3 regions of the Lysinibacillus sp. NPDC056185 genome follow, and region 2 is predicted to be linked to each of the others. Evidence: riboswitches for the same ligand, from Rfam matches in the RefSeq annotation. Region 2 holds a riboswitch; each other region holds the start of a gene.
What was found. Region 2 has a riboswitch for cobalamin ahead of ACMZ42_RS07375 (ABC transporter substrate-binding protein). Riboswitches for the same ligand answer to the same signal wherever they lie in the genome.
Positions count from the first base shown of each region.

Region 1: it holds a riboswitch for cobalamin, as region 2 does, so the genes downstream of both, nikA (nickel ABC transporter substrate-binding protein) here and ACMZ42_RS07375 (ABC transporter substrate-binding protein) in region 2, are expected to answer to the same signal.
Region 3: it holds a riboswitch for cobalamin, as region 2 does, so the genes downstream of both, ACMZ42_RS17620 (hypothetical protein) here and ACMZ42_RS07375 (ABC transporter substrate-binding protein) in region 2, are expected to answer to the same signal.

Region 1 is NZ_JBLLLQ010000002.1:145,617-156,557, forward strand. It holds gene ACMZ42_RS03135 (M3 family oligoendopeptidase) at 1-410, shown strand, start outside; gene ACMZ42_RS03140 (hypothetical protein) at 841-1,455, opposite strand; gene ACMZ42_RS03145 (VOC family protein) at 1,619-2,035, shown strand; gene ACMZ42_RS03150 (alpha/beta fold hydrolase) at 2,366-3,211, shown strand; gene ACMZ42_RS03155 (hypothetical protein) at 3,597-3,854, shown strand; cobalamin riboswitch at 3,933-4,126, shown strand; gene nikA (nickel ABC transporter substrate-binding protein) at 4,276-5,889, shown strand; gene nikB (nickel ABC transporter permease) at 5,961-6,914, shown strand; gene ACMZ42_RS03170 (ABC transporter permease subunit) at 6,916-7,716, shown strand; gene ACMZ42_RS03175 (ABC transporter ATP-binding protein) at 7,727-8,500, shown strand; gene ACMZ42_RS03180 (ABC transporter ATP-binding protein) at 8,513-9,310, shown strand; gene ACMZ42_RS03185 (NUDIX hydrolase) at 9,448-9,876, shown strand; partial or broken gene ACMZ42_RS03190 (transposase) at 10,212-10,607, shown strand; gene ACMZ42_RS03195 (NlpC/P60 family protein) at 10,680-10,941, opposite strand, start outside.
Region 2 is NZ_JBLLLQ010000005.1:138,213-149,153, forward strand. It holds gene ACMZ42_RS07330 (TetR/AcrR family transcriptional regulator) at 1-136, shown strand, start outside; gene ACMZ42_RS07335 (lysostaphin resistance A-like protein) at 133-891, shown strand; gene ACMZ42_RS07340 (threonine ammonia-lyase) at 956-1,891, opposite strand; gene ACMZ42_RS07345 (DUF1934 domain-containing protein) at 2,097-2,528, shown strand; gene argS (arginine--tRNA ligase) at 2,528-4,195, shown strand; gene ACMZ42_RS07355 (hypothetical protein) at 4,449-4,736, opposite strand; gene ACMZ42_RS07360 (MerR family transcriptional regulator) at 4,870-5,259, shown strand; gene ACMZ42_RS07365 (class I adenylate-forming enzyme family protein) at 5,252-6,754, shown strand; gene ACMZ42_RS07370 (acyl-CoA dehydrogenase family protein) at 6,756-8,423, shown strand; cobalamin riboswitch at 8,500-8,683, shown strand; gene ACMZ42_RS07375 (ABC transporter substrate-binding protein) at 8,990-9,955, shown strand; gene ACMZ42_RS07380 (FecCD family ABC transporter permease) at 9,952-10,941, shown strand, end outside.
Region 3 is NZ_JBLLLQ010000019.1:47,336-58,276, forward strand. It holds gene ACMZ42_RS17565 (hypothetical protein) at 1-179, opposite strand, end outside; gene ACMZ42_RS17570 (hypothetical protein) at 176-634, opposite strand; gene ACMZ42_RS17575 (hypothetical protein) at 785-997, shown strand; gene ACMZ42_RS17580 (thymidylate synthase) at 1,043-1,249, shown strand; gene ACMZ42_RS17585 (Rrf2 family transcriptional regulator) at 1,363-1,773, shown strand; gene ACMZ42_RS17590 (NAD(P)-dependent oxidoreductase) at 1,850-2,479, shown strand; gene aspA (aspartate ammonia-lyase) at 2,928-4,346, shown strand; gene ACMZ42_RS17600 (methyl-accepting chemotaxis protein) at 4,545-5,795, shown strand; gene ACMZ42_RS17605 (DUF4181 domain-containing protein) at 5,898-6,338, opposite strand; gene ACMZ42_RS17610 (hypothetical protein) at 6,384-7,061, opposite strand; gene ACMZ42_RS17615 (amidase family protein) at 7,264-8,736, shown strand; cobalamin riboswitch at 8,840-9,050, shown strand; gene ACMZ42_RS17620 (hypothetical protein) at 9,122-10,000, shown strand; gene ACMZ42_RS17625 (hypothetical protein) at 10,082-10,207, shown strand; gene ACMZ42_RS17630 (YjcZ family sporulation protein) at 10,636-10,755, opposite strand.

The DNA of each region.
Region 1 (10,941 bases), on a different contig from region 2:
TTTATGAAGAACGTAAAGAAGGAATTGTTTCATCATCACGCTTAAACGAAATTATGCAAGAAGCAATAGATGAAGGATATGATAGTTCTCTTGATAATCCTTCACTGCATTCATGGATCTGGACACCACATTATTATATTACACAATCTCCTTTTTATAATTTTCCATATTCATTCGGATATTTGTTTGCATTGAGCATATTTGCAAAAGCAAAAGAAAAAGGTAAAGAATTTGAAAGATGTTATTTGGATTTACTTCGTGATTCAGGGTGTATGTGCACAGAAGATTTAGTGATGAAACATTTAGGTGAAGATATCACTTCGGAAGCTTTTTGGAAAAAAGGAATTGAATTATGCGTTAAAGATGTGGATGAATTTATCAAATTAAGTAGTGAGTATAACAATATTTAAAGATGACGAAATCTTAATGATAAAAGAAAATAAACCAACCGCCATTGGTAAGTGGACTTTCAGTGGACTTATTGAATATGGTGAAAACATGATGTGAACGATGGAACGTGCTGGTAGCAGAGAATGTACATTCAATCATTATTTTAAATAAACAATTAGGTGAACAAATCATATTTTATTATTGCGGGTTACCATTTGGGATCTCGCCAACCAAATGATATATATCCCACATTTTGTGAATTTCAACAAAACGAAAGCCAATTTCCTGTACGCAAAGAAGTTGGCTTTGTTTGTTGTATTTTGAGTAATTTTTCAATTTAAACGTCTTATTTTTTTACATATAAAAAGTCACGCTTTGAACAAAAAAAGATTGATTTCGATCCTTCTTATTTCGCTAGTGTCCGCGTTAACGAAAAAATTTAGAGTGAAATTAATTAGGTTTAATGTATTCTCCTGTGGAAGCATTAAAGCCCGCTGCTTCCAATTTTGTTTGGTCACTATTCCAACCTATCACTATTAGAAGGGTAACATTTCTCTCTATATCTTTTCTAAGCATAAAATTATAGCCTTTAGCCCAATCTTTACCTGGATAAATACCGCCAATTTTTATGGCTTTTTGAAGCAATTCAGGTGAATCATACTTAATATCTTTCATTTGTATAAACTCTTTTTTAGGGTAAGGAGAAGTACCATCACTCGTTAAATCATTTGTATCATCTATTTTTCCGTCATGAATGGTTACTAAAAAAGCCTTATTAGTTTCTGGCACTCCAAATAAAATATTCCAATGCTTTCTTTTGCCGTTACTTCCGATTGACTTTCCAGGCTTATCTAAATCAATATTTATTGCATCTTTTAATTGAGCATTTTTATTCCATTTCAATGCAGGTGGATAGGCTAATTCAATCGCTTGTTTTATTGATAATTCTTGCTGTTCATCGGCTTCAAATGTATCTTTTGTTAATTGTAGAGAACTAGCAGATACTATCTCAACAGCATCAATTGGAACTAATAAAAGTAAGACAACAAAAACAATTCTTTTCATTTTCTCAAGCCCTTTTTAGGTGTATTGTTTCCAAAACTTATTCAAATATTCTGCGTCGTTAGTAAAAAACATTTGTCGAACAATTCCCATGGCAAAAAGGGATATACTGGATTTTATAGAATACTATTAACCAACCTAAATTTTTTAATCAGGAGTGAGGGAATTGGAAGTTACTGAAGAGCAAAAGTCATTATTCAGTAGAATTGGCTATCTCTATTTACCAGCTAATAATATCGATGAAACAATTGAATGGTACCAGAATAAGCTAGGATTTAAGCTTAAAGCACCAAAATTTCAGGATGATATTGGTTATGTGGCAGTATTAACACCGCCAGAAGGATATGTTGTATTACTCCTTGTAGAAACAAAGGATCATACAACAGCAGATTTTTTACGCGATGGTCGCCTGTATCAAACTTTTACGTTGAATTGTCCAGATCTTGAATATACACATCAATCATTAAAGGCTAACGGTATAGAAGTTACCGAGATTATGATGCGTGCAGAAAATGCTAAATATTTTGTCTTTACTGACCCATCAGGTAATCATATCGAGGCTGCTTGGTCTGTATGGGACTGAATGACAAAAATAGGTGCTTTAGTACAAGAAGAATGATTAGACTTTATGTTTAATCATTCAAAAAGATAGTTGCTATTCAACTAACGGTCTGTTTAGTGGAACAAGATATAAAACTTTTGATGATAAAATTAGTCAATTGTAAAGGCTGTATTCTAAAAAAATATTGCTATATAACTCCCATGAAAGAACGTAATAATCTTTCATTTTCTGTGGTGAAATGTTGATTTTTTGCGCTACATAGATGGCTAACGGGGGAGGTTAGTGGAAGAAGGGCCATTGTAATAATGTGTAGAAATAAACAAATATAATTAATTCTAAACAGGAGGTATTATGAAGGATATTAGTTTATGTGTTAAAGAGTTGGATGTCCATTATTACGAATTAGGAAAGAACACTAAACCCACAATAGTCTGTTTACACGGACTTGGAAATAGTGGGGCAGTCTTTTCTGAGTTAGCTGAATACCTAGAAGATGATTTTCATATATTATCTTTTGATAATCCAGGTCACGGAGGCACATCTCCTTTTGTAAATGAAGATGGTTATCTATTTTCAAGTCTTGCAAAATGGTATAACGATGTATTCGAACGAGTCTTAAAAGAACCCTTTTATATTTTGGGCCATTCTTGGGGAGCTGATATAGCTTTACACTATGCTAAAATGTACCCTAAAAAAATTAAAGGGGTTATCTTACTTGATGGTGGCTATACGTTTCCAGATTTCCAAGTAGATATGACCTTTTCTAAAGTATATGATGGGTGGAATGATTATATGGAGCATTCCTCGGTTTTTGACACTTGGGCTGATGTAATCGGGGATTACCAACAATATACTGACCGATGGATTGAAAAAATTGAACAAATGGTTCAAACACTTTTTAATAAAAGAGAAAAATATGAACTTATTACTTCAAAGTTTACTGTATTATCTATTATTAAAGCATTTTTTAGAGAAAGTTTTACAACAGCTTATCCATACATAAAATCACCATTGATTCTTATCCACGCAACTCTTCCCAAAGAGTTAATAAACGCTAGAAGAACTGGAATCAACAAATTAAAACAGCATATAGAAAATGTCACCATTGTTTCAATGGAAGCAACTGATCATATGGTTCATTGGGATAACCCTAAAAAAGTAGCTAATGAAATTCATAACTGGGTATCTAAATGTTGAGCTACGTGGCGATTGCAAAAAAAATATTACACCAATTGAAGTGAACGGAACCTCGGAAATTGGGGACGTTGTGGTCATTTCTTTAATAGTAGCCTCATTTCTAGCTGCATTTTTTAGCCAAAAGGGCAAGTTGAGAATTTTTGCTTTAATTGTTTCCGCGATTCCAGTGCTTTTTCTACTAGGATTAATTTTACTACCGATATTTTATTTGTTAGAGCAATAATCGAATACGTTCTTTGTAAGAAGATGGTGAGTTTATTGCACTTCAACTAACAAGTGCTTTAATTATAAGAAGATTGTGGAAAAGATAAAATATTTCCGAAATAAAGGTTATCTATTTGTTTCTTGAACACCAATAAAAATTGTTAAAAAGAGTGGTGATAAAGTGGAGAATGCAGAGCAAAATAAGCGTATTCTTTATGCGGTTTTCGAGCATGATATTCAATTGCCAATCCTAGATATTACTCATCCCCTTTTCAACGCAAGTATTGATGAACAGGCGTATCATTTGAGCTGTCTTAAATCAGCCAAGAGCATTGAATCATTAAAAAAGATGCCTGGCTTTATCCGCAACATCTTTGTGACTAAACATAAAAAGAAGAAAACAAGGCCAGGACTAAGATTCCTGGTCTTATTATGTTAGTCATTACTATAAGGTTATTATTATATTCAGAAAATAAAATTGACGTGAACATTTGAGCATGTTATGTTTAATACAAATTTCATAGCAATCATTACAAGTTTGAGTGAAATAAGCTTTCATTCAATTAAAAGGAAAATGGGTGTAAATCCCATGCTGTCCCGCAGCTGTAAATGAGGAGTTTTGTTTAGATTACCACTGAGTGAATACTTGGGAAGGTGAAGCAAAATCATGATTCATGAGCCAGAATGCCTGCTTGTAAGGAGATTCATTGATGATCTACGAAAGATAGGGAGATGGATGGGGGCTTACTCACAGTAAGTTATTCTGTCCTTATTCTTTTGGAATAAGGTTTTTTTTATGCCTTTTTTCACTCTGTAGATTCTTCATTTAGTGCACCACAAACAAAGATAGGAGACAGAAAATGAGATTGACAAAGTATTTACTTCCTTTCATGCTTGTTATGATGTTCAGTTTACTTACTGGCTGTACAAGCACTGAAAAGGAAGAGACAGCAACGAAACAACAGACTGACGAAAAAATGATAACGATTGGATGGCCATTAGATGTAGGTCCATTAAATCCCCATACATATTTACCAAATCAAATGACAGCACAAGCGATGGTCTATGAATCATTGGTTGAATATAACGATGACGGAACAATTACGCCGAAACTAGCAGAAAGTTGGGACATCTCAAAGGACAAAACTTCTTATGTTTTCCATTTAAGAAAAGATGTCAAGTATTCTGACGGAACGGCTTTTAATGCAGACAATGTGATTCGTAACTTTCATGCAGTTTTAGCAAATCGTGATATGCATTCTTGGATGGGCATGGTTAATCATATTAAAGAGGTTGTGAAAGTGGATGACTTTACAATTCGTTTGCAATTGGATGAACCCTATTATCCTGTCTTAAACGAACTTGCCTTCGTAAGACCTTTCCGTTTTTTAGGTGATAATGGATTCCCTAAAGGTGATGCGACACAAGATTCAATCAAAGCACCAATTGGGACAGGCCCATGGGTATTAACAGATTACAAAAAGGATGAATATGCTTTATTTAGTCGCAACGAAAACTACTGGGGAGAAAAACCTCTTGTAGAACAAATAAAAGTAAAAATTATCCCTGATTCAGAATCTATCTCGTTAGCATTTGAAAACGAAGAATTAGATTTAATATATGGTCGTGGCATCATTAGTTTAGATAACTATACGTTTTTAAAAGATAGCGGGAAATATAAAACCGCTACGTCTGAACCTTTATCTACGCGTGCGCTACTGTTGAATACACAGTCAGGTCCGTTAGCAGAATTAAAGGTACGTCAAGCGATTCAATATGCAATCAATAAGGAACAGATGGTTGACAGTATTACACATGGTACTGAAAAAGTGGCCAATACACTATTTTGGGATGCTGTGCCTTATGCCAATATTGATTTAGCGCCAATTTTATATAATCCGAAAAAAGCGCAACAATTGCTAGATGAAGCGGGATGGACGCTTCAGAAGGGTGAAAAAATTCGCTCTAAAAACGGACAGCCACTAACATTAGATTTAATCTACATTGCGACAGATGCGATTCAAAAACCTATGGCAGAACTAATGCAAGGTGAACTTGCGAAAATAGGGGTACAATTGAATTTAGAAGGCGCAGATGTGATGGTAGGTCTGCAAAAATTAATGGATGATCAAGTTGATATTAATTTCTGGCGTACAAATGGACCACCAACAGATCCACATAGCTTTGCTAATGAATCAGCTACACCAAACGCTAATGGTGTCTATGAAGCAAAATTAGGCTTACCAAATGCCAAAGAAATCGATAATAGCATTCATCAATTATTAGTAGGTACAGATGAAAAAGAGCGAGTGCAACTTTATACGGATATTTTAACAATGTTCCATGACCAAGCACTATTCTATCCTATATCTTACGAAACAAATAACGTGATTTATCAGCCATATATGAAGGATTTTGCTCCACGTGCATCTGAATATGATATTCCATTTGCACAAATGGATAAAGAAAAATAACTGTAAAAGAGAGAGTATGTCTATCAAAGACAGCTCTCTCTTTATCATAGGATTGATTAGGAAGTGACAGCATGTATGAATCGACATGGATGTTTTGTTTAAAAAGAATTTTGACTTTACCGTTTGTACTATTGGGCGTATCCATCCTGACTTTTGTATTTATTCGTTTCGTTCCAGTAGAACCTGCTGAGGTCATTCTTAGATTGGCAAGAGTTGCACCAACAGCAGAAGCCATTCAAGCATTACGTGAAGAACTTGGAACAGACAAACCTTTTCTTATTCAATATTTACTGTGGATAAAAGGCGTTTTGCATTTAGATTTTGGTACATCTTTTGTTAGTAAATTACCAGTAGCACATGAACTTTTCGCGAAATTACCCGCTACCATTGAATTAGCAGTTGCTGCATTTGTGTTAATTTTAGGATTAAGTATACCATTAGGGATCATAAGTGCATTATATAAGCATTCCATCATCGATAAAATCATTAGACTATTGACTATCATGAGTGTATCGATTCCAACATTTTGGTTAGGTTTTTTACTATTATATATATTTAGCTTGAAATTAGGGATCTTCCCGACAAATGGAAAGGGCACACTAGTACATCTAGTTTTACCTGCACTCGCATTAGCTTTACCAACAATTGGACTGTTCGTCCAGTTTATCCGTACAACCATCATTGAGGAATTACAACAGCATTATGTTCAATATGCACAGCTAAGAGGATTAAAAAACTCTGTGATCCTCGTACGCCATGTTTTGAGAAATGCTATTATCCCGCTATCTACTGTGTTAGGTATGACGCTTGGTAATTTACTAGGTGGTGCAGTAATTGTAGAGCAGGTTTTTAGTTGGCCAGGACTTGGGAGGTATTTAATAGAATCCATTATTAACAGGGATTACCCAGTTGTACAATGCTATGTATTGATTATTGCTGTCATTTATGTGCTTGCAAATTTATGCACAGATGTATTGCATCGTCTATTGGATCCTCATCTGATGATGAAGGACAGGAGAGATTGAAGTGAGCCTATTACATAAAGAACTCAGATTATTTAGTCTAACGATACTGCTAGTCATTGGCTTGTTAGGACTGTTTGCGCCAATTTTAATGCCTCATGACCCTTTAGCAGTCGATATATCAAAGAAATTTTTAGGTCCAACATGGGACTATCCATTAGGTACAGATCATTTAGGAAGATGTGTTTTTTCACGATTGCTTTTAGGTATTCGCTATTCTATAGGATCAGCGCTCGTCATTCAAATAGTAGCCATTCTTTTAGCGATCTTACTAGGTGCTTTTGTTGCGCTAAAACGAGGCCTGATAGATTTCCTATTTATTCGAATATGTGATATTTTATTAGCTTTTCCTACACTTGTCCTTGCATTTGGACTATTAGGTTTATTAGGTCCTAGCTTAAAAAATGTGTTAATCGCACTTATTTTTACGCAATTTATTTATTATTCAAGATTGATAAGAAGTTTATTTATTGGGCTGAACGAAAAAGATTTTATTCAAGCAGCAAGAATCAGTGGCACTTCTGGAATCAAATTAATCAAACGCCATTATATCCCCAATTTACTGCCACCTATCGTAACAATTGTCGTATTAGATATAGGAAAGGTTATTTTAGAAATTGCAGGCTTTTCCTTTATTGGACTTGGCGTGCAGGCCCCCATCCCTGAATGGGGAATGATGGTGAATGAAGGTAAACAATACATCCGTCAACATCCTGAATTAATGCTTTATCCTGGACTTGCCATCGTCCTTGTTGTGCTATTATTGAATCATTTGGCAAGTAGTTTCAAGAAGCTTGGCCAGTAAAGGGGTAATTATGGAAAAAGTTTTAGAAGTGCAAGACTTAACGGTAAAAATCGGTGAGAAAAATATAGTAACCTCTATCAATTTGACAGCCTATAAAGGGCGTGTCTTAGGGATTATAGGGGAAAGTGGTAGTGGTAAGACAATGCTTTGCCGCGCCATCATGCAATCATTACCAGCTTCGGCGCAGATCACACAAGGCCAAATCATTTACCAACAAGAAAATTTATTGAATATATCAGCCGCTAAATTGAGAGCGTATCGTGGAAGGCATCTGTCTATGATTATGCAAAATCCGTCTACAGCTTTTGATCGTATTCAAACAATCGAAAGTCATTTTCGGGAATCATTAAAAGCTCACTTTGTAATGACTAAAAAAGAAATGAGACAGATTGCCATTGATGCTATGTATAAAGTCAATTTACCCAATCCAGAAAAGCTTTTGCGCTATTATCCTTTCCAATTAAGTGGCGGAATGCTACAGCGAGTGATGATTGCTTTGTCATTGGCTATACAAGCTTCAATATATATTGCAGATGAGCCAACGACAGCCCTTGACACAGTCAATCAAAAACAAATATTGACACTATTTGATCGTATTCGCTCGGAAACGGAAGCCGCTATTATTCTTGTAACGCATGATATAGGTGTTATTGCTGAACTAGCTGACGATGTGGCCGTGATGTATCAAGGAGAAATGATTGAGCACACGAATGTCTTTGATTTTTTTGATGCGCCTCAGCATTCCTATACAAAGAAACTTTTACAATCAAGAATAATGTTTTAGAGGTGAAAAAATATGACACTGCTAGAAGTGAACAATATAGAGATGCATTATGCTCAAAAACCGTTCTTGTTCAAACGAGGACAGGAAGCTCCTGTGTTACAAAATGTAACATTTTCACTTCAGGAGGGTGAATGTTTAGGAATCGTCGGTCAAAGTGGTTCAGGCAAAAGTACATTAGGCCGCATTATTTTAGGAATTGAACGACCAACAAAAGGTGAGGTTCTATTTCAAGGTATTAATCTTTATGAAACAACAAGTAAGCACAAAAAAATAATACGTAGAGATTTACAGGCTGTCTTTCAAAATAGCTATCATTCATTTAATCCGAAGCAGACGATTTTTGAGATAGTAGAAGAACCTCTCCTTAATTTCGAACGTTTCAGCAAAATAGAGAGACAACATAAAGTAATGGAATTACTAGACTGCGTGGAGTTAGATAGAACAATCGCTCAAAAATATCCTGCGCAACTTAGTGGTGGGCAACAGCAACGTGTCAACATTGCAAGAGCTCTTGCCTTAAATCCAAAATTGATTGTATTGGATGAAGCCATTAGTAGTCTTGATATGATTTTGCAGCAGCATATTATACAATTACTACAAACTCTTCAAAAAGACATGCAACTTGCTTACATTTTCATTTCTCATGACTTACAAGCAACACGTTTTATGTCAGACCGAATCGTCGTGATGCAGCACGGTCAGCTAGTTGAGGAGATTGGGAAAGATGGTGCATTCAAGCACCCTGCATCTCTAGAACTATACAATGCTATTTTGCCATCGCATCCTCGAGAAAGAACGATAAAAAAATAAAAGATTTTAATAATCTTGAGTTAGAATTACTTAGCTATTCCAACAAAAATAAGCAAGGAGTTATATAACATTTATCTATCCATTTGTTATAATAAGGAAAAATCTTGCAAAATCACTGAAGATAATGGAGGTATAGGATGAAGAAAGGTCAAATTCGAGCAATTGCTATTTGTGTATTTAGGAAAGGCGATTCAATACTTGTCTCTGAAGGCTTCGATGAAGTAAAGGGAGATCATTACTATCGGCCAATTGGCGGAGGAATTGAATATGGGGAGACAAGTTCTCATGCAATAAAGAGAGAAGTACTTGAAGAAATCGAGGCAAATATAAAGAACTTAAACTATTTAGGTACAATTGAAAACATATTTACATATAACGGCGACCTTGGACACGAAGTAGTTTTTGTATATGATGCTGAATTTGTCGAAAAGTCCTTTTATGAAAAACCTTCTTTTTTCGGACAAGAAGATAATGGCGCAATCTTTAAATTGCTTTGGAAGCCAATTAGCGATTTTACAGATAATAAATTAAAATTAGTTCCAGACGGATTAGTCGATTTGCTTTAGATCATTAAATTAGTTAAGAGCTTTCTTACTTGTACATTGTGACTGGGTGTTATAGTTCAATTAAGGAAAATCAAGCTTTATAAAAAAGAAACTCCATTTTGATGAGGGCACTGAAAAAGTCCATAACTTCTCACATTGCGAGGTATTCAACGATTAAATCGTTGAATACCTCGCTTTTTTCATTTGGCACTGTGACTCTACTGTTGTTTTCCGAAGCATTCCGCTCGCTTTCCGCGGGCGAGCGATGCTTCTCCAAACAACGCAATGTATCACACTATTATTTTAGTCACGCTTTCCTTTATAATAAAAGAATTAATGTGCAGGTGGTGCCCCCAATGATTTCAAATCAAGAAACTCTCAATTTAAGTCCATACATGGCGATCTACGATATTGTTGTGCCAAAAGATAATATACTTCGCCAAATCAATGAACTTGTTGATTTTTCATTCATTTTAGAAGAGTTAAAAACAAAATATTGTTTAGACAATGGACGTAATGCCATTCCTCCAATTCGTATGTTTAAGTACTTATTATTAAAAGCGATTTATGATGTATCAGACGTCGACCTTGTAGAGCGTTCAAAGTACGATATGTCATTCAAATATTTCTTGGATATGGCGCCAGAAGATCCAGTCATTGATTCAAGTTCGCTTACAAAATTTCGTCGGCTTCGTCTTCAAGACGTAAGCTTATTAGACATGCTCATTGGGAAAACAGTAGAGATCGCATTGAATGATATTCCCCAGAAGCAAAAGAACGAAAAAAAGGTATCTCATCCATAGATGAAACACCTTTTATTGAAGTTATTGGGCTAATCGTTGAAGGAAGGTATCTAATTGTACTAGTGTGACATTGTCTTCCACCCCGAACATATTGTTACCTTTACCAATCGTAATTTTATTGGAAGAGAGAATGGCTACATAATTGTAAGCCCAATGCGAACTTGGAACATCAACAAATTGTAGTGCTGTTCCTTGTTGTTTTAAATGGTATGCTTCCACTAAAACTTTCGATAATTGACCACGTGTGATAGGAGAACCTGCATTGAATTTTCCGTTGACATCA
Region 2 (10,941 bases):
ATGGTTAACTGCACATGGTATTGCAACAATGTGTGCGACGAATACTTGCGATTTAGATAGCTCGGAAATTGAAGATATTTTAAAAGACGTATTTGTAGGAGTTAAACAAAAATTATTGACTGGAGAAAATATATGAAAATGAAAAATTCACCTATTCTTTTATCGATATTATTTACTTTACTTGCAATTGTTTTTCCTTTCATAGCTGGTGTAATTATAGCTGTCAAAAATATAAGTAGCTTAAGTTCTATAACTTTGATTCAATTTATTGCCTTTGCAGTTGGTGTACTAGTTACTCTTTGGATCATGAAAAAAAGTAAATTCTCTTTCCAAGATTTCGGATTTAGAAAGTTTAAAGCAGAGGCGTGGATAGCTGTTATCGTTGTCTCTGAGCTGGTTGCATTCTTGAATGGTATTACTGATAAAGATGGTTTTTCTATGCAATATGTATTTACTTTGCTTCTACTTGTTATTGCCGTTGGTTTTTGTGAAGAGCTTATTTTCCGAGGTCTAATTTTCAAATATTTATCAGCAAAAGGGCTTAAAATTGCTATTCTCGTCTCCTCATTTTTGTTTGGTATTGGACACATTGCAAATTTATTTTCCGGTCATGATTTTTTATTGACGTTAATACAAATATTTTTTGCATTCCTCTTTGGGCTAGTTTGTGCAGAGATTGTTGCAAAGACAAAAAGTATTATGTTCCCAATTGTCTGGCACGCTACGCATGATTTTATTGCATTCTTGACCGATAGTGAGCCGAATGTTCTTTCTGTTTCTATTTATATCTTTCATTGTCTAGTGTTAATTGGTCTCGCAATTTATTTCTGGAAAGCTTTATTTCCTAAAAAGGCTGTTATGAATTTAAAAAATCCTGAGAGTTACGTTTAAACACGACAAGCAAAAAAGCATCTACTCGTTAAATTTGAGCAGATGCTTTTTTTGTCTATTTTTCTTATGTCAAAGCTTCTAATCCAACATTTCCTCCTGAAATAAGGAAGCACACTTTTTCATTTGTACGAATAGGTAAAGCTCCTTGCAGGGCAGCGCCAATGCCGATAGAAGAGGAAGGTTCTGCAATAATTTTACCCTCTGAAAGTAAGGTTTTCATCCCACGTTGAATTAATACTTCATCCACACTTACAACCTCATCGACAAGCTGTTGAACAATTGGGAAGTTCCGTTCCCCAGGCTGTAAAGTTAGTAGAGCATCAGCCAAAGATTTTTGTTCCGCTAACAGCAATCTTTCACCAGCTTTTAAGCTTTTGCTATAACGCGATACGACAGCAGGCTCCACGCCGATTATTTTAATATGAGGGGCCATAGATTTTACAGCAGTTGCAACGCCACTAATTAACCCACCACCACCAATAGGAACAACAATAGTATCGACATCAGGAAGCTGTGCTAATATTTCCAAACCTGCTGTTCCTTGTCCTGCCATAATATTGTAATCATCATAAGGATGTATATTGCAAAAGCCATGATCACGACTGAGTTTTTCTGTTAGTACATGTCTTTCTGCCAGCTTACATTGTACAATCTCTGCACCTAAGGCACGTATTCCATCAATCTTAATGGTAGGAGCTGAATCTGGTAGAACAATTGTCGCCTTACTATTTACTAGCTTGGCAGCATAGGCGACACCTTTGCCATGATTACCTGAGGATGCAGCGACTACACCTTTTTGTAATTGTTCTAACGGCATGGAAAGCATTTTGTTGAGAGCCCCTCGAAGCTTAAAGGAGTTTGTTTTTTGCATATTCTCGGCTTTAATATAGACGTGACATCCTAAAAATTGATCGAGCCCATTTAATCGAATAATAGGCGTTTCATATATATAAGATGAAATTCTCCGTTTAGCAGCATGAATTTGTTCAAGTGTTAACATACAGTAACCCTCATTTCGTAAAGGTAATTGAATATTCTGATTATTTAATATAACTGTAGATTTGCAGGTGAATTGTGTCAATCATTAAATAATGAACAAATTACTGCCACATCGGATGGAATACTTACTTCTACCTTGAAAAAATATGAGGATTCATCCTATAATAAAAAGGTTATAGTAAAAACATTAAAAGGGAGCGTCCATAATGGCGAACGAAGCAAGATCGCAGGTGAACATTAAGCTCATTTCTACGATTCGCCCGATTGATGGTGATTCTGAAAGTTATGAAATGTGGCTGACAGGGCAGCTACTTGAAAAAGCAGGAAGCATGTATTTGAAATATGAAGAGGTGCAGGAGGATAAAACCATCCGCACAACTATGAAGTTAGGCAATGAACAGGCATTAATTATGCGTACTGGAGCAGTAAAAATGCGACTACCACTTAACATAATTGAACAACAAATAGGTCATTATGAAAGTGAATTCGGTTCAATGCCGCTCGTCATCCACACGAAAAAAATGACGTATACACAACAGGCAGTAAGCGGAGATTTCCATGTACAGTACGATTTACTAATGGGTGGGCAATCCGTTGGCAATTATAAATTAGATATTACATTTACGGAGGTACAATGATGAACGCAGTAGAACAAGTACAACAAGCCATTAAAGCAGCGATTGCGCAGGCTGTTGAAAAAGCTGGCTTAGTCGAGGCTGGCACAGAATTAAATATTCACCTTGAAACACCGAAGGATAAAGCAAACGGTGACTATGCAACAAATATTGCTATGCAATTAACGAAATTAGCAAAAAAACCACCTCGTGCGATTGCAGAAGCTATTTTAGAAAATCTTGACACAGTAGGCACTGATATTGAGAAAATCGATATAGCTGGCCCTGGCTTCATGAATATTACTGTACGTAAAGATTTCTTAACTGGTGTAGTAAAAGCAGTGCTTGAGCAAGGTGCTGATTATGGTCGTTCTAATGCTGGTGCGGGTGAAAAAGTTCAAGTTGAATTCGTATCTGCAAATCCAACAGGTGATCTTCATTTAGGTCACGCACGTGGAGCTTCTGTAGGGGATTCATTATGTAACGTATTAGATATGGCAGGTTTCGATGTATCTCGTGAGTACTACATTAACGATGCGGGTAACCAAATTAATAACTTAGCATATTCACTTGAAGCGCGTTATAAGCAAGCTTTAGGAATGGATGCTGAGATGCCAGAGGACGGCTACCACGGTCAAGATATTATTGAAATCGCTGGTAAACTGGCAGGCGAGCATGGCGATGCAATTTTAGCAAAATCTGATGAAGAACGTTTTGCATTCTTCCGTCAACATGGTTTAGCGTTAGAATTAGACAAGTTAAAAACAGACCTTGCAAACTTCCGTGTAAACTTTAATGTGTGGTATTCAGAAACTTCACTATACGAAAACGGCAAAATCGAAGTAGCGTTAGATAAACTGAAAGCCAATGGTCATGTATTTGAAGAAGAGGGCGCTACTTGGTTCCGTTCAACAACATTTGGTGACGATAAAGACCGCGTGTTAATTAAAAATGATGGCTCTTTCACATATCTAACTCCAGATATCGCATACCATGAGGATAAAATTGTACGTGGCTTCGATAAATTAATTAATATTTGGGGAGCTGACCACCACGGTTATATCCCACGTATGAAAGCTGCTATTCAAGCGCTTGGCTACGACCGTGATACGCTTGAAGTAGAAATCATCCAAATGGTTCAGCTTTATAAAAACGGTGAGAAATTCAAAATGTCTAAACGTACAGGGAACGCTGTTACAATGCGTGAGCTTGTAGAAGAGGTTGGCTTAGACGCAGTTCGTTACTTCTTCGTGAAAACTGCGGGCGATTCTCACATGGACTTTGACCTTGACCTTGCCGTATCTCAATCAAATGAAAACCCAGTGTATTATGCACAATATGCGCATGCACGTATTTCTTCAATTTTACGCTCAGCGACTGAGCAAGGCTTTGCTGCAACAACAGATCATTTAACTCTGTTAACTGCAGAAAAAGAAATTGATTTACTGAAAAAAGTGGGCGACTTCCCGAAAGTGGTAGCAGATGCTGCGAAGCACCGTACACCACACCGTATCGCCAACTATATTCAAGACACGGCAGCTGCATTCCACAGCTTCTATAACGCTGAAAAAGTGTTAGATGCTTCAAATAAAGAGCTAACAGAAGCTCGCTTAGCCCTTATTACTGCTGTGCGTACAACAATCGCCAACGCACTACGCTTAATCGGCGTATCTGCACCGGAAAAAATGTAATAATAGTCTCTCTAGCCCCCGGCACGACAATGTGCCGGGGCTTTTTTCTGTTGAAATGGATTTGATCTTGTGGTTAGCGGCGGAATTTCAGGTTTTAGCGGCGTTCCTTGCTTGGTTAGCGGCGGAAAATCGGGTTTTAGCGGCGTTCCTCCCTTGGTTAGCGGCGCAACTCACACTTTTAGCGGCGAATTCCAACATAAGCTGCACAATTTAACAAAACTAAAGTCAGGGTTGAAAAACTTTGTATAGAATTTTACATAATATTAAGGACTTGGCGGATAAACTCGCCAACCCGACGGATAGGCCCTTCGAAGCGACGGAAAGAATCGCCAGAGCGACGGAAGCAACAGACGAATCGACGGATAGAAGCAGAAGTGACGGATAGAACAGTCAAAGTGACGGAATGAATCGTCAAATCGACGGAAAGCCCCGCTAGAGCGACGGAAAGAATCGCCAGAGCGACGGAAAGCCCCACAAGAGCGACGGAAGCGACAGCCGAATCGATGGATAGACCCGCCGCCCCGACGGATACAACAGCCAAACTGACAAACAGCACCCGAAATAAAACAATTCATCTACTTAAAACGATATTTTTCTATAAAATTCAGAAATCTTGTTGTGGTTTACGCTAACGTCAATGGTATACTGATGGAAAACGGAAGGGGGAGATGATGTTGAAGACGATTCAAGAAGTGGCTAAGCAGTTTAATGTTTCAACACGGACCATTCGTTATTATGAGGAGCTTGGGCTGCTTAATCCTAATCGATCATCTACTAATCAGCGAACCTTTTCAAAAAAAGAATTAGCGAAGCTTAAGCTTATTTTCCGAGGAAAGCGATACGGTTTTTCACTTGAGGAGATCAAGGAAATGGTATTGCTGTTTGATTATGATCGCACGGGCATTCAGCAGTTGGAGCGTACGGTCGAATATGGGGAGCAAAAAATGCAAGAAATTGATGGCAAAATTGCAGAGCTTGTACAGATGAAAAAGGAGTTACAGCAATTACAAGGCATATTTACAGAAAAATTAGCGACTTTAAAGGGAGAGATGCATGATGAATAGTTCGAATTTGTTAGCACGTAATGCGCGAAAGTACCCTATGAGTGAAGCTGTTGTTTGTCAGGGCAGACGTGTGACTTATCGTGATTTAGATGAGCAAGTGACACGTCTTAGTCATGCTTTGTTAGAGCAGGGGGTCTGGCAAGGCGATAAAGTGATCATTTTTATGCCAAATGTTGTAGAGTTTGTTATTAGCTATTTTGCTATTCAGCGTATTGGAGCTATTGTTGTTCCAGTAAATGCGAAATTTACGCTGCAAGAGGTTGAGTATGTAGCGCAGCATGCTGATGCTAAAGCTATTCTAGTGCATGAGGCGATTTTTGCAGCAGTTGAAAACATCACGGTTGTTCCTTTAAAAATCAAAACAGGTCAAGAGCAGGCTGATTGGCTAAACTATGAATCACTTATTCAACATGCAAGCAGTCAAACAATTGATTGCCAGTTGAATGAAGATGATGTTTCTACGATTTTATATACCTCGGGTACAACGGGAAAACCAAAGGGAGTATTGTTTAGCTATCGCAATATTTTAACTGTAGCGCAAATGATTGCAGTAGAAATGGAAGTAAAGCCAGAAAGTCGGATTCTTCTTATGATGCCGTTGACGCATTCAGCCCCATTACATTTATTTTTAATGGCAGGAGTATTTGTAGGCTCGACAAATGTGCTAACGCCAACATTTACGCCTGATTTATTGATAGATTCAATCGAGCGGGAACGGACAACGCATTTCTTCGGCGCACCTGTCGCGTATTTGTTAACCGCTCAAATGCCAAGATTGCAAACAGCTGATTTATCATCGATGAAATGGTGGTCTTATGGCGGAGCGCCGTTATCACAAAACGAAGTCCGCCATTTACAAGAAGCTTTCAGAACAGAAAACTTAACTTGTGTTTATGGCCTAACAGAGGCTGGTCCAAACGGTTCAATATTGTTTGGCGAAGAGCATGCAACGAAGGCAGGGAGCGTTGGTAGGCGTGCACCGCTTGGGGGGGAGCTGCGTATTATTAACGACAATGGAGAAGATGTCAGTGTTGGTGAAGTAGGAGAAATTGTGATATTCGGTGAGGGTAATATGCTGGGCTATTACAAGGATGATATGGCAACAAAGGCTGCATTTATAGATGGCTGGCTGAAAACAGGTGACTTAGCTCGCTTAGATGAGGACGGCTATATTTGGATTGTTGATCGTAAAAAGGATGTCATTTTGTCAGGCGGTGTGAATATTTATCCGAAAGAAATTGAAGATAGTATGTTGAGCTATGAGGGGATTTTTGAAGTGGCAGTAATAGGTGTACCGCATCCGGAGTGGGGAGAAACGGTGAAGGCCGTTTATGCCGCTAAAACGGAAATTGAAGAGGATGAACTGAAAGCTTATTTGGAGGAGCATCTTGCTAAATATAAAATTCCACGCATCTTTGAACGTGTGGAAGCGTTACCACGAAATGCATCGGGCAAAATACTAAAACAATCCTTGAAGGGACAAGAGGTGAGATAGCATGAAGGTTTTACAGCGGGAAGAAATGAAAACAACAAATTTTTTTAACGATAATGATACACTTCATAAAGTTTTAGAAATGATGCTAGATAAAGAGTTTGTGGACTATGCAAAACGTGAGTTAACAGATTTTGGTGAGCTTTGTGCTGGAGATATTGATGTGAGAGCCAAACATACGGATCGAGAGGGTGAACCTCGATTACAAAGGTATAATGCCTATGGTGAAGAAGTGTCAGAGGTTTGGGTTAATGATGGCTATAAAAAAACAATAGAAGAAACGTACAATACCGGCATAGTTGGCTATGTGCATAAGGATATTCCGCAATTAGGTAGGAAGGGCAATTATGTGTATAGCTTTGCTCAAGGCTATATACTATCACATGCTGAGCCAGGCTTTTACTGTCCTGTTACTTTAACAATGGCAACGGCTTATCTCCTTGATCATTATGCGAGTGATGAGGTAAAGGAGCGCTTTTTACCACATGTTTGTGCAACAGGAGATACAGAGCTATATGAGGGGGCTACATTTTTAACGGAGCGTCAAGGTGGCTCTGATGTTGGGGCGAATGTTGTGGAGGCAAGACAGGACGGCAATCAGTATCGCTTATATGGGGAAAAATATTTTGCATCAAACGCAGGAATGTGTGGAGTAACTATGGTATTGGCGCGCATGAAAGGGGCTCAGGTAGGCTCAAAGGGCTTAACATTATTTGCAGTTCCGTGGCGAAATGAGGATGGCACAGTTAATAATCTCCGCATTCGGCGTTTAAAGGATAAACTTGGCGTTAGAGCAGTGCCTTCTGGTGAGGTGGAATTTGATGGTGCGCTAGCATATGTTGTTGGTGATCCGAATAAAGGAATTTATTATATGCTCGAGGCGCTTAATTTATCAAGAATTTGCAATGCGGTTGCTTCTATCGGCATTATGCGCCGCGGATATTTAGAGGCGAAGCATTATGTGACAAATCGTCATGCCTTTGGTAAACCTTTAACGCAATATCCTATGATTCAGGATACACTAGGGAAATTCGCTGCCAAGCTTCATGTAGAAGTTGCCACGGTTTTTGATCTTATTCAGCTGTACGACAAAGTAACTAGTGGGCAGGGGAATAAAGAAGACATTATTTTAAACCGCTTGTATATTGCTATCATGAAAAAAGAAACTGCAGAGCAAGCTGTACATTATGCTAGTGAAGCCATTGAATTACATGGCGGAAACGGCTATATTGAAGATTTTGTTACACCTCGGTTATTAAGAGATGCACAGGTACTTACTGTGTGGGAAGGGACTGCGAATATTTTAGCATTAGAGCTTATTCGTTTAGTTGATAAGTTTCATGCGCACGAAATGTTTGTTCGTGTCATGGAAGAACGTCTAGAAAAACTAGTTGCCAGTCCATTAGTTGAAATTGTCGTGGATCAATTAGCAAAACTAGAATCAACTTTGCAAACATTTAGCCGTTTAGATGATGCAACAAAAACGTTTGAAGCAAAAAAGGTCGCAGAGAAAATGGCGCATTTATATGAAAGTGTGGTAGCAGTCGAGTGGGCACAAAGATTCGGCGTCAAATATGAGAAGCTAGCAGATATTTATTTAGAGCACACATGGGCATTGCGAGAAATGGGTGCACCAATGAAAACGGTACAGTATTTTTCAGATATCGTTTAACTTCTTTTAGTATATTGATTTGTTTAGAAGTCGTCTCGAATGGAGGCGACTTCTTTCATTTTCATGTATAATACAATCAACTGAATATTATAAAGGTTCTTTACTTAAGTAAAGTGAAAAGGGAAATCGGTGTAATTCCGATGCGGTCCCGCCACTGTATGTGTGAGTTTTTTCAATCTACGCCACTGAAAATTTCGGGAAGGCTTGAAAAAGCGTATGGAGCACGAGCCAGGAGACCTGCCTTTATAGAAAACACGTTGTAGCCTACGAGGATAGGATGGTGGATTTTGTATATGTATTTTTGTGCAAATTTGACCCCCTCATTATTTTATGATGAGGGGTATTTGTTTTGGAAGATGAATGTCGATAAATTTGAAAACATGGGCGATAAATTCACAATGTTAGGCGATAAACTCAAAAAGTTGGGTGATAAATTCAAAATGTTGGCTGGAAGTTCGCGATGTTGACGATAACCCCACAATGTTAGGCGATCAAAAACTAAAATGTATCGATCAATCAGAAAAACAATAAAAACTATAAGCACAAATAGACTAAGGAGGATTCACATGAAGAAAATTTGGAAAATAGGGTTATCAGCATTTTTAGCTATGGGCTTACTTGCTGCATGTAATACAAAAGAGGCGACAAATGAAAAGCCGTCATCTTCTGAGCAACAAGAGACTGCAAAAGTAGATCAAGCAACATTCCCAATGACGATAAAGGATGCTACTGGCAAGGATATTACGCTAGAGGCACCTCCTGAAAAAATTGTCTCACTCATTCCGAGTAACACAGAAATATTATTTGGCCTTGGCTTAAATAATGAAATAGTTGGCGTGACTGATAATGACGATTATCCACCAGAGGTTACTAAAAAAGAAAAGGTTGGCGGTATGGATTATAATATTGAAAAAATTATTGCTTTATCGCCAGATATCGTTTTTACGCATGCGTCAGGTATGAGTTATTCAAAAGGAGCCATTGAACAGCTTGAGGCGGCAGGTGTGAAAGTATTTGTTGTAGCGGATGCAAAAAACTTTAATGAAACTTACACAACGATTGAACAGCTTGGTCGTGCAACAGGAAAACTAGAAGAAGCTAAAAAAATTGTTGCAAATATGAAGGCAAAAGTTAAAGAAGTTGAAACAAAACTTGACGGTGTTGAGCCGAAGAAAGTCTTTGTAGAATCGTCTGATGAGCCACAGATTTATACAGCCGGTAAAGGTACATTTATGAATGAAATGCTAGGAATGATTCAGGCTGAAAATGTGGCAGCAGATGTAAATGACTGGTATCAAATCGATGCTGAAAAAATTATCGCGAAAAATCCAGATGTCATTGTTGTGGCATATAATTATGTACCTGAAATTTTAACGAAAATTCCACAACGTGCAGGCTTTGAGACAATCTCTGCCGTAAAAAATAAAGCCATAGTACAAGTAGATGAAAATATGATAAGTCGTCAAGGTCCTCGATTAGCAGATGGTCTTGAGGAACTAGCAAAAGCTGTCTACCCTGAGGCGTTTAAATGAGTAAAACAATTGTAGCCTATGTAACAGCAATTACGCTTCTAACCATTAGCATCTGGTGTGGTGTGGCGATAGGCTCAGTTCATATTCCACTAGAAGTGTTGTGGAATAAGGCGGCTGATGAAACAGCCGCCAATATTTTATGGAAAATTCGATTACCCCGAGTCCTGCTGGCAGGGCTTGTAGGGGCGTCACTTGCAATTGCAGGGGCAGCTTTTCAGGGCTTATTAAAAAATCCTTTGGCTGATCCTTATACATTAGGTGTTTCCTCTGGTGCATCAGTTGGCGCAGTTATGACAATTTTTTTTAGTATATCAATACCTGTAGTAGGCCATTTTACATTGCCGACCTTTAGTATGATAGGTGCCATATTAACGATGGTAGCTGTTATGGGCTTTGCTAGAATAGTAGACCGCTCGCTAAAAATGGAAACTCTTATATTAACAGGGGTTATATTTAGTTCATTTTTAGGTTCTTTGATTTCATTAATGATTGCATTGTCTGGTGAAGAGCTACGCCAAGTAATCGGATGGTTGCTAGGCTCAGTATCGATGCGTGGTTGGCCATATGTTCAGATGATTATTCCGTTTGTCATAATTGGCTCAATTATGCTTTGGACACAAAGACGCGAGTTAAATGTTCTGTTATATGGTGAAGAACGCGCGCAGCATTTAGGTGTCAATGTTAAGCGCAGTAAATATATTATTTTAGTGGGTGGATCCATGTTGACGGGAGCTGCGGTAGCTGTTTCTGGAACGATTGGCTTTGTTGGTTTAGTTGTTCCTCATATGACGAGAATGGTTTGGGGTTCTGATCACCGTCATTTATTGCCATTATCATTTTTAAATGGGGCAACTTTGCTGATTATTTGTGATTTAATAGCACGAACAATTATTATGCCAAGAGAGCTACCGATTGGTGTTATTACTGCATTTATTGGGGCACCCGTTTTTTCCTATATTTTTTATAAGCAACGTAGAGGCAAGGGG
Region 3 (10,941 bases), on a different contig from region 2:
ATAGAACTGGCAGAATCGTGGATAGAAGAGCCGAAGTCGTGGATAGAACCGGCAAAATCGTGGATAGAATGGCAAAAGTGACGGAAAGAATACAGAGCGACGGATAGAAGAGTCGAAGCGACGGAAAGAACCGGCAGAGCGACGGATAGAAGGGTCGAAGCGACGGAAAGAATCGTCAAAGCGACGGAAAGCAGAGGCAAAGTGACGAAAAGAGATCAGAGCGACGGAAAGCGGAGGCAAAAGTGACGGAAAGAACAGTCAGAACGACGGATAGAAGAGTCGAAGTGACGGAAAGAATACAGAGCGACGGATAGAAGAGTCGAAGTGACGGAAAGAACAGTCCAAGCGACGGATAGCGGAGGCAAAGTGACGGAAAGAATACAGAGCGGCAGATAAAAGGCCAATGTGATGGATAGAAGAGTCGAATTTGTGGATAGAACCGGCAGAATCGTGGATAGAAGAGCCGAATTCGTGGATAGAACCGGCAAAATCGTGGATAGAATGGCAAAAGTGACGGAAAGAATACAGAGCGACGGATAGAAGAGTCGAAGCGACGGAAAGAACCGGCAGAGCGACGGATAGAAGGATCGAATCGACGGAAAGAATCGTCGAACCGACGAAAAGAACCGATCAAATAGCCGGATACTACCGCCAAAAGAGAGAGCTTGATTTATTTAGAGCTAAATCCCCTAGCGCTTTATATGAAGGATATTTAAAAACATGAAAATTTTTCCGATATAAGTTTTAATATGGAAGTTCTAATAAAAATTTAGAGGTGAATGATGTGAGGAGATCGTTGATTTTTCAAATAGACGGAAGAGGGTGTGAGCAACGTTTAAGGACGAAATTGCTGACCAGTACTCCTCAACAACAAGAGGAATTTATTCATCAACATGAGCTAGCACACATCTCTACAAAATTAACACAGGAGCAAATACATAAAATGATGCAAGTCGTTGAGGATATTCGTCTGAAACGTTATAAAGAAAGACTATAAATGTAAGCGCCTTCTGAGCTATAATAGCTGAGGAGGTGTTTTATTATGAACGTGATTTTTGTAGATTCGGTTTTGGGTACAGAGCTTTTGCAAATGGTGTCACATGATGTGGCAGGCATATTGGCTGCGGCACAAGGAGAAAGTGTGACATTTCCAGTTGGCCATTTTAAGTATGAATTTCATAACTTAGACTTTTATGAGGAAGATGGGGAACTACGACAAGAATTAGTTATTTATGTAAAGAAATTATAATTATCGTATAATACTTTGATAACGGAATAAAATAAATACAGGTGCAAATAGAGCAATTTGCTTGTTTTTATTTAAACCTGTAACTATAATAGTTACAACAGGTGGTGATACATATGGTGAACAGTCGATATTCGGTAGCGATCCATATACTTTCGCTCATTGCAACAACATCTGATAAAAGCCAGCTGACGTCTGATTTCATCGCAGGTAGTGTGAATACAAATCCAGTTGTCGTGCGACGAATGATTGGGGTACTAAAAAAAGCGGGCTTGCTTACGTCACGACCAGGAATTGCAGGCTATGATCTATTAGTGGAGCCAAAAGATTTAACGCTATTAGCCATTTACCATGCGATTGATGGGCCAGAGCAGCTTTTTGCGATTCATGATGAGCCAAATCCAGCATGTGCGGTTGGTCGAAAAATCCAACGGACATTGGAAGGTGTTTATACATCTGTTTGGCATGCAATGGAAGAACAACTACAAGCACAAACTTTGCAGGATGTGCTAGATCAACTTCGTTAACATCAACGAAGTCGGTCTTTTGTATCTAACCTGTAACTAAAATAGTTACAAATGGAAAATAGGAGGAATTATAAATATGAAAATTGCGGTAATTGGTGCAACAGGGAAAGCGGGACAAAAAATTGTAGAGGAGGCACTACAACGTGGCCATGATGTAACTGCGATTGTGCGTTCAGCCTCGAAAATAACAGCAAATATTCCAGTAATTGAAAAGGCTGTATTTGAATTAGCTCAAGAAGATGTGAAAGGGTTTGACGTAGTCGTAAATGCATTTGGGGCTCCTTTTGGTCAGGAGGAATTACATGTGAAAGCTGGCCGTCATTTAATCGATATTTTCACTGGTATTGATACAAAATTATTTGTTGTCGGTGGTGCGGGTAGTCTGTTTGTAGACCCAGAGAAAACTGTACGCGTAATGGATACACCAGATTTTCCTGAAATGTTTTATGCGACAGCTAAAAACCAAGGTGAAAATCTACATGACTTACAACAATCAACTATTACTTGGACATTTTTAAGCCCATCTGCTTTCTTTGATCCAGAAGGTCCACGTACAGGTAGCTATACTGCTGGAGAAGATCATTTATTAGTAAATGCTGCTGGTGAAAGTTATGTTAGCTATGCAGATTATGCCGTTGCAGTATTAGATGAAATTGAAAATCCAAAGCATGTTAACAGTCGTTTTACAGTTTCTTCAAATAAATAAAAGAATTAACACCAGTGTTCCTGGGATAGTACACATTAAAATAGTTTATATTTAGCTGAACTAACACAAACAATTAGTTCAGCTTTTTTATTGTGCTAAATGAACGAATGGGAATATTTATCTTGCATTGGAATAGCCTGATTGGTGAAGATTAATAATTATGAACCCACTTGTTATGAATCGAAAAAGAGTTCTTTGAGCAAGTAAAAAGCCGAATCCATACGCAATTATGCTGAGGCATAATTGTTTAAAAACGAGAAAAACTGCTAACCAAAGTAAAAAGTGTGTAATCTTATATGTCTTAATAGTTTCAAAGTAGCGCTCGGTTTTTAGGGAATAATAATATCTTTTCATGGGATTTTTCATTTTACAGAAAAATGACTGTTTACAATACTGCATTAATTAGCTACTATCAAGTGTGAGGATTACATAAAAGGAGACGACAATTATGTCCACACAACGTATAGAAAAAGACTTTTTAGGTGAACGTGCATTACCAAGCAATGCTTATTACGGGATTCAAACGCTTCGTGCAACTGAAAACTTCCCGATTACAGGATATACAATTCACTCTGCTCTTATTAAAGCAATGGGTATTGTAAAAAAAGCAGCTGCTATGAGTAATATGGAGGTACACCTACTTTCAACAGAAATCGGAGATGCAATTGTCGAGGCTGCACAGGAAGTTATTGACGGCGAGTGGGATGCTGAATTTATCGTTGACCCAATCCAAGGCGGTGCTGGCACATCTATTAATATGAATGCCAACGAGGTTATTGCTAACCGTGCCTTAGAGATTTTGGGCAAAGAAAAAGGGGACTACAAAACAATTAGCCCAAACAGCCATGTTAATATGTCACAATCAACAAACGATGCTTTCCCAACAGCTATTCATATCGCTGTGTTGAATTTGATAGATGAACTACTTCTTACAATGGAAAACATGCAAGCAGTGTTCCACCAAAAAGCGGAGCAATTTGCGCATGTTATTAAAATGGGTCGTACGCATTTACAAGACGCTGTACCGATTCGATTAGGGCAAGAATTTGAAGCATATTGCCGTGTGATCACTCGTGATATTGCGCGCATTCGCCAAACTCGCCCAAATTTATATGATGTAAATATGGGAGCAACAGCTGTTGGTACAGGATTAAATGCATTCCCTGACTATATTCAATCAGTTGATGTTCATCTTGCTGAAATTTCAGGATTGCCGCTTAAAGGCGCTACACACCTTGTGGATGCAACACAAAATACGGATGCTTATACAGAAGTATCAGGCGCACTAAAAATCTGTATGATTAATATGTCGAAAATCGCTAATGACCTTCGCTTAATGGCATCTGGACCACGTGCTGGATTAGGGGAAATCATTTTACCAGCTCGTCAACCTGGATCTTCTATTATGCCAGGGAAAGTAAATCCTGTTATGCCAGAGGTTCTTAATCAAGTGGCATTCCAAGTAATTGGTAATGACCATACGATTTCTTTAGCATCTGAAGCAGGACAATTAGAATTAAACGTTATGGAGCCTGTGCTTGTCTTTAACTTAATTCAATCGATTAGCATTATGAATAACGTGTTCCGAGCATTTACACAAAATTGCTTGAAGGATATTGAAGCAAACGAAGATCGCATGAAAGAATATGTGGAAAAAAGCGTTGGTGTGTTAACAGCAGTGAACCCGCATATTGGCTATGAGGTAGCTGCACGAATTGCGCGTGAAGCAATTTTATCTGGTCGTTCAATTCGTGAGCTTTGCATTGAAGAAGGCGTCCTAACAAAAGAACAATTAGATTTAATTCTAGATCCATATGAGATGACACATCCTGGTATTGCTGGATCAAGTATTATGAAATTAAAATAATTTATGGTGAAAGCACTTTGTCTAAAGCAAAGTGCTTTTACTTTTAGAGCACATCTCCATGTTTTTTGGATACTACGAAAGTACTTTTTCTTTTATATATCATTCCCCTTACAAAAGTTGGTCTTTTTTCTATGAATTTCAGGAGAATTAAACTATAATAACTACGTTGGAATAATATTATAGTTGGAGGAATTTAGTATGAGCTTACGGAAAAAAAGTATAATTTGCTTTTCTACTTTAAATGTTCTCATGGGTGTTTTATTAATTATAGACCTAGCAAATTTAACTTCATTAAAATGGCTATCCACTTTATTAACAGTAATAGGAATTACGATGACATTATCGTGTATTTTCTATGTAAAATTTAAAATTATTAAGCCTATTAAACAATTATCAGAATCTGCACAAGCAATTGCTGGTGGAAATTTAAGTACTGCTCCGATTGAAATTAATTCCAATGATGAGATATCAGACTTAGCTAAAGCGTTTTTAAAGATGAAGGAACAATTACATACGATGACACAAAATATTGCAAGTAGTTCTTCAGATTTATCTGCGAGCATTGAGGAGCTATCAGCAAGTACAAATGAAATTACAGATGCAGTGAACGAAGTTGATTCACAAATGGAGAATACGACTGATGGCCTTAAGAAAGCAGCACAATCTGCAAATGAAAGTGCTATTGCTATGCAGGAAACTGCTGATGGCATTGAACGTATTACCGTGGCAACGCAAGATGTATTTGATCATGCAAAAGAAGCAAATGACATTGCAGGCAACGGTGTGGAAATTTTACACGTGGCTAAAAATCAGATGGAATTCATTTCAACTTCTACTGAAAAAACAAGTGAATTAATGCAGCAATTATCTGGAAAAATGACAGATATCAAATCTATGACAGACATGATTACGGCTATTACAGATCAAACGAATTTGCTTGCATTAAATGCAGCGATTGAAGCGGCGCGTGCTGGAGAACATGGTAAAGGCTTTGCCGTAGTAGCGGAGGAAGTTCGAAAATTGGCAGAGCAATCTAAGCATTCGGCTATTCAAATTGTCGAGCTGGTAGTTGGCATTGAAAGCGATACAAAACAAGTAGCTACCTCTGTCGAAGAGGACTTGAAAAACGTTCAACAGGGCGTCTATGTTATTGATGAGGCTACAAAGTCATTCGGTACGATTTCTCAGCATGTTAGCAAAATGACGAACCAACTTGAGGATATTTCCGCAACAGCAGAAGAGCTTTCAAGTAGCGCGAATGAGGTTACAAACTTAGTATCGACAATCGCAAGTGGAATGGACAGTTTGTCTAATTATACAGAGGTCATTCTGCAGTCAGTAGATGAGCAAAGTGCCTCCATGCAAGCGGTCAACATGGTAGTATCACAAGATTTATGTGTACAAGCTGAAAATTTACAAAAGCTGACACAGAGATTTAGTGGACAATAATTGCAAGAAATATAGTATTCATTAAAAAAGGCTATTTTACAGGAATAAATTTTCTGCGAAATAGCCTTTTTTATTTTATATCAAGTGTATTAATTAACCGGTTTAAATAGCTTCGAAATTAAATATAAATAAGCCGAAAAAATCGGTTGTTATCGTCAAAAATCCTATGCTAATCATTAACACCATTTCTGCGATAGTAGCAACAAAATCTCTTTTATTTTCCGCGTATTTCCATTCCATAAATGCTCGTAGCATTTCAGATGTTATAAAAAAGACAATTAAGATAAACCATGTTTCAAAATACCAAGGAATTCCAAGTGTATCGTTACCAATCATATAATACGAACTAATTAAAAATAAACTCATAAATATTATTCGTACAGACCAATCTAGTTTTTTATGTCTTTCGTTAATGTGATTATAAGAAAACCATTTCTTTCTTTCAACACCTAACAGCTTTCTAATGGCAAATCCAAAAATACTAATTACTAAAACAAGCGTAATTAGAAAAAGTATAAATGTTCCAAATTCGATATTAATCAATTTTCAATCACCTCGTAGGCAAGCTCTTTTCTTAAATATTGTCGGTCATAAAATACCACCATTCTTATTGCAATAAAATTCTACATTAATTAAATGAGAAGAAGAAACACCACTTTCAGAGTATTTTCCACCAACAGTAATGATATAAGAGCGACCATCATCGTCAATTGTATATTTGTATCCTTTTTGGATCCAGTTACCACTACCATTTTCAATTTTCGAAGATAGAGAGTTCATAGCTGAAAACAACTGCCTACTTTCAGTTGTATTTGAATTTAACTGTGTATCAAAAGAGCCTTCAAAACTAATAATAGCAACCTTTGAACCTGTATGTATTTCCACTGTTTTCGGTACTGAAGTTGGAGCATACGCATCATTATTTTTTAACACGATAAATGAAGCATCTACTCTTTCTTTTAACATCTTTTTAAAATCACTTACCTCAACCCAGTATTCATCAGTAAACTTTGATATAGGTTCTATTTCAAAGTTTTCTTGATATTCTTCGTTCACTTTCTCTACAAGAGAAATATATTCCTTGTAATACTTTTCTTTTTGTTCCTGCGTTAAATTTAAAGGAGTTGGAGCTACGATTTTTTCTTTTTCTACTGTTTGTTCATCGGTCGATGGTTTGGATGATTTTACATTTTCTGTTTTTTCATTTACACACCCTGTTAAAAAGAAAATTCCCAGTAAAGCTCCTGCAAATATATATTTCTTCAATATCTTCACCTCACAAAAATGAATTAAATGACAGAATAATTAGTTATTTATTTAAACTATAACACATTTACAAATACTGGGGCAAAAAATATATGAAGTAACGAGCCTGAGGGAATGAACTTTGAAATTTCAATAGTTAAAAAACAATTTAAGCACAAGTTTCCCTTTTTGGTATAATATTGAAAGAGAGGTGGGGAATTTAATGGGTATAAATTTTAATAGTTTTCTTAAAGAAGAATTGTCAGTAATCGATATTCAAACAGCTATGGTACAAGGTGATATAACATCAAAAGAATTAACTATGTATTATTTACACAGAATTGCTAAGTATGATCAAGGCGGACAGAAAATTAATTCTATGCTTGAAATTAATCCTGAAGCGATATTTATTGCTGAAGCATTAGATGAGGAAAGACTAACAAAAGGGGCTAGAGGGCCTTTACACGGAATTCCAGTAGTTTTAAAAGATAATATCGAAACGAAAGATTTTATGCACACTAGTGCAGGCGTAATAGCATTGGAAAATTATTTAGCTAAGCAGGATGCATTTCTAGTAAAAAAGCTTCGTGAAGCAGGGGCTGTTATTTTAGGGAAAGCAAATATGACTGAATTAGCAAACGCTATGTCGAGTACGATGTGGGCGGGTTATAGTTCTCGAGGTGGCCAAACACTAAATCCTTATGGCGATCCACAACTTTATGTGGGAGGATCCAGTTCGGGGTCAGCAGTAGCGGTGGCATCGAATTTTTCTGTTTTATCAATTGGAACTGAGACAGACGCCTCGATTTTAAGTCCAGCTATTACAAATTCAGTAGTTGGCATAAAACCGACTGTTGGGCTCATTAGTAGACAGGGCATTATTCCGTTTACATACTCTCAAGACACAGCAGGGCCAATGGCTAGAACAGTAACAGATGCAGCTATTTTATTGGGCGTGTTAACAGGAGTAGATCAAGACGACGTCGCTACATATAAAAGTGAAAGAAGGTTATATAAGGATTACACCCCTTTTTTAGAGGCCACAGGATTAAATGGCGCTAGAATTGGTGTTTATAATAATGCCTCAAAAGCTTATTATGACTCAGAGGAATATGATGAAACACTTTTTAATAATGCAATTCAGGTTTTAAGAGCTCAAGGAGCCGATATTATTGAAGGCATCGAAATCCCTTCTTTTCATAGAGACTGGAAATGGGGAGTACCGCAATACGAATTAAAGCATAGTTTAAATAATTTCCTTGTAAATCTACCTTCCCACATGCCTGTGCATTCTATCTCTGAGTTAATTCAATTTAATAAACGTTCAAAAGGAAAGTCGTTAAAATATGGTCAGGATAAATTGGAATTGAGAGAGAAACTATCGAACACATTAAGAGATTCTGACTATTTAAATGCAAAATTAGAGGATTTGTATTTTTCTCAAGAACAAGGAATCGATTATACATTAAAAAAATATGAATTGGATGCGATTATCTTTCCATCATATATAGGTTCGACAATTAGTGCAAAAGCTGGTTATCCGTCTATTGCCGTCCCAGCAGGGTATATGAAAAATGGGAGACCGTTTGGCATAACTTTCGCAGGAACTGCATTTAGTGAAGATGTTCTAATAAAACTCGCATTTTCATTTGAACAAGCAACTAAACTACGAAAAGCACCGAAGTTGAGTGAGTAGTTATAAAATATCTAATTGCCTCAATTGACTTTAAAAATACTGTACTTTACTATTAACGGAAAGAAATCTGGTATTTTCCAGTTTCTTGACAACTGAATAGCTTAGAGTAATAGGTGTAAATTGCGTGCAATTTACTGAAAAGGGAAGTCGGTGCAAATCCGACACTGTCCCGCACCTGTAAATTCATAAAGTATAAAAAACGTTTCATTCTTTTAATAAACTCGATCAACAACGTTTCAATTCGTTTGTTGGTCGTTCTTTTTTTGCGTTGAAAGTGAGTGACCCAAAAGCCAGTGATTCTGAATGGCCTTGGTATGTTATAGAAGAAGTTCAAGTAGAGTTATTCAAACAATAAGCAAAAAATTCAAGTTGGGGGAAATACATAATGATAATTAAACCGACAAAAAAAGTCTTACTGTCATGGATGGAAAGTTATGTCCCTGAAAGAGATTTATTTTTTCTATCAGAAGAACATCTTAATGAAATTGACTTTACAGATGTATTGTTAATGCCCATAGATGAGTTTTATACTCACAGCACATATCAGCATTTAAATTATGTTAATTGTTATGAATACTGGAATATAAAGAACGCACAATACGTAATTATTGCTGAAAAAGGATGGATTGAGAGCAAATCGAAAGAGGACCAACAATTGATTTTAAGTTTTCAAGTGCAATGTGAAAGAGGGCTTGTACTCCCCGTTAAATTTATAAAGGAGATAGAAAAAGTACCTTCGAGTTATGTACAGAATGGGCACGTTATCATACAGCGTTCAATGTGGGAAGGTCTTGACGAATCATTTAAAGAACAGTTACTTACAACAATGGTTTATGAATGGTGGGATAAGGGAGAATGTGAGGAACCTCCAAAATCATTACCTAGTTTTCTACAGCAATTTGCTAATACTTTTGGGCATCGTCAAGGTGCAAATTGTTTAGCAGCGGTTTTGTTTGCAATTTCAAAAGGGAAACAAAAGTGGTTTATTTATGAATGGATATATCAAAAAACATTTCTTGAAAAATTAAGTCAGTATAACTTTGAAGAGGTCCTAGGTGAAGGGATACAACAAGGCGACATTGTAATTTGGAAGGATGAAAATGGTATTATTCAACATGCAGCTTATCATATTGGTGAAGAACTGTATTTTAATAAGCATGGACAAACGATGTTTAATCCTTGGAAGATACTTTCGAAAAAGCAACTATATAAAGAGTGGGAGCACCTAACACCTGTGAAAATGAGAAAGAGGATAACGAAATAATAAAAGAGTATCTACAATCCGAGTTAAAAACTAATAAGAACTGGAATATATTATGTTATTCAGACTTTACAGCAGATGCAAATGTTTGAAGAGACACATGGAAAGTTAGGTAATAAGCGAGGAAATACAGAAAAAAATCACGATAATCTAGTTATTGCAGGAGCATTATCCGTACAGGGAATGAAGGCGAATAAGTGGTATGTATAGCAAAATCCTATTACTGATTAGTTAAGTGTAATGTATTACAATTATTGGAATGTGGGAGGTGACTAGATGGAACATATATTAGTCTATAATAGTAAAGAATATAAATTACCGTATGAAACAATTCAATAAATCATTCAAACAAAGAATATATTTGTAGACGGAAAATCGTTAAATATTACATCAGTGACTGTAGATTTAGATGGTAAGGTATATATTCGCATATAATTATAAATACATAAAGGTCACATCTAACAAGGTGTGGCTTTTTATTATGCCTTAGGCGGTTGAGTATGAAATTGAAAGAGGAAAATTTAAAAGGATCACCCGGAGGATAGTGACCCTTAATAATGATTCGGAGGTGTAGGGTTAAACTAGTATTACCTTACAATAGTTATGAGCATTATATGCGGTAATGGCGGTATTAGGTATTAATAACATCTATTCATAAAACTAGTGCCGACAATAATCAGAAGAATGAATAGAACAACGATTAAAGCGAATGGGTTTCTTTCGCGACGCTCTTCGCGAATTTCTCCGCAGTATCCCATAAAATATCCCTCCTTTCTATAATCTATAATATGTATAGTTTTCAAAAGGGATTGCGATATTTATCTTAGGAGTTCCTTTGAAAAAGATTTAATAATAAAAATAGGATACGTTATCAAGAACATAATGTTAGATGCTAACAAAAGGTCACATCCAATAGGTGTTGCTTTTTATTATGGAAAAAACTA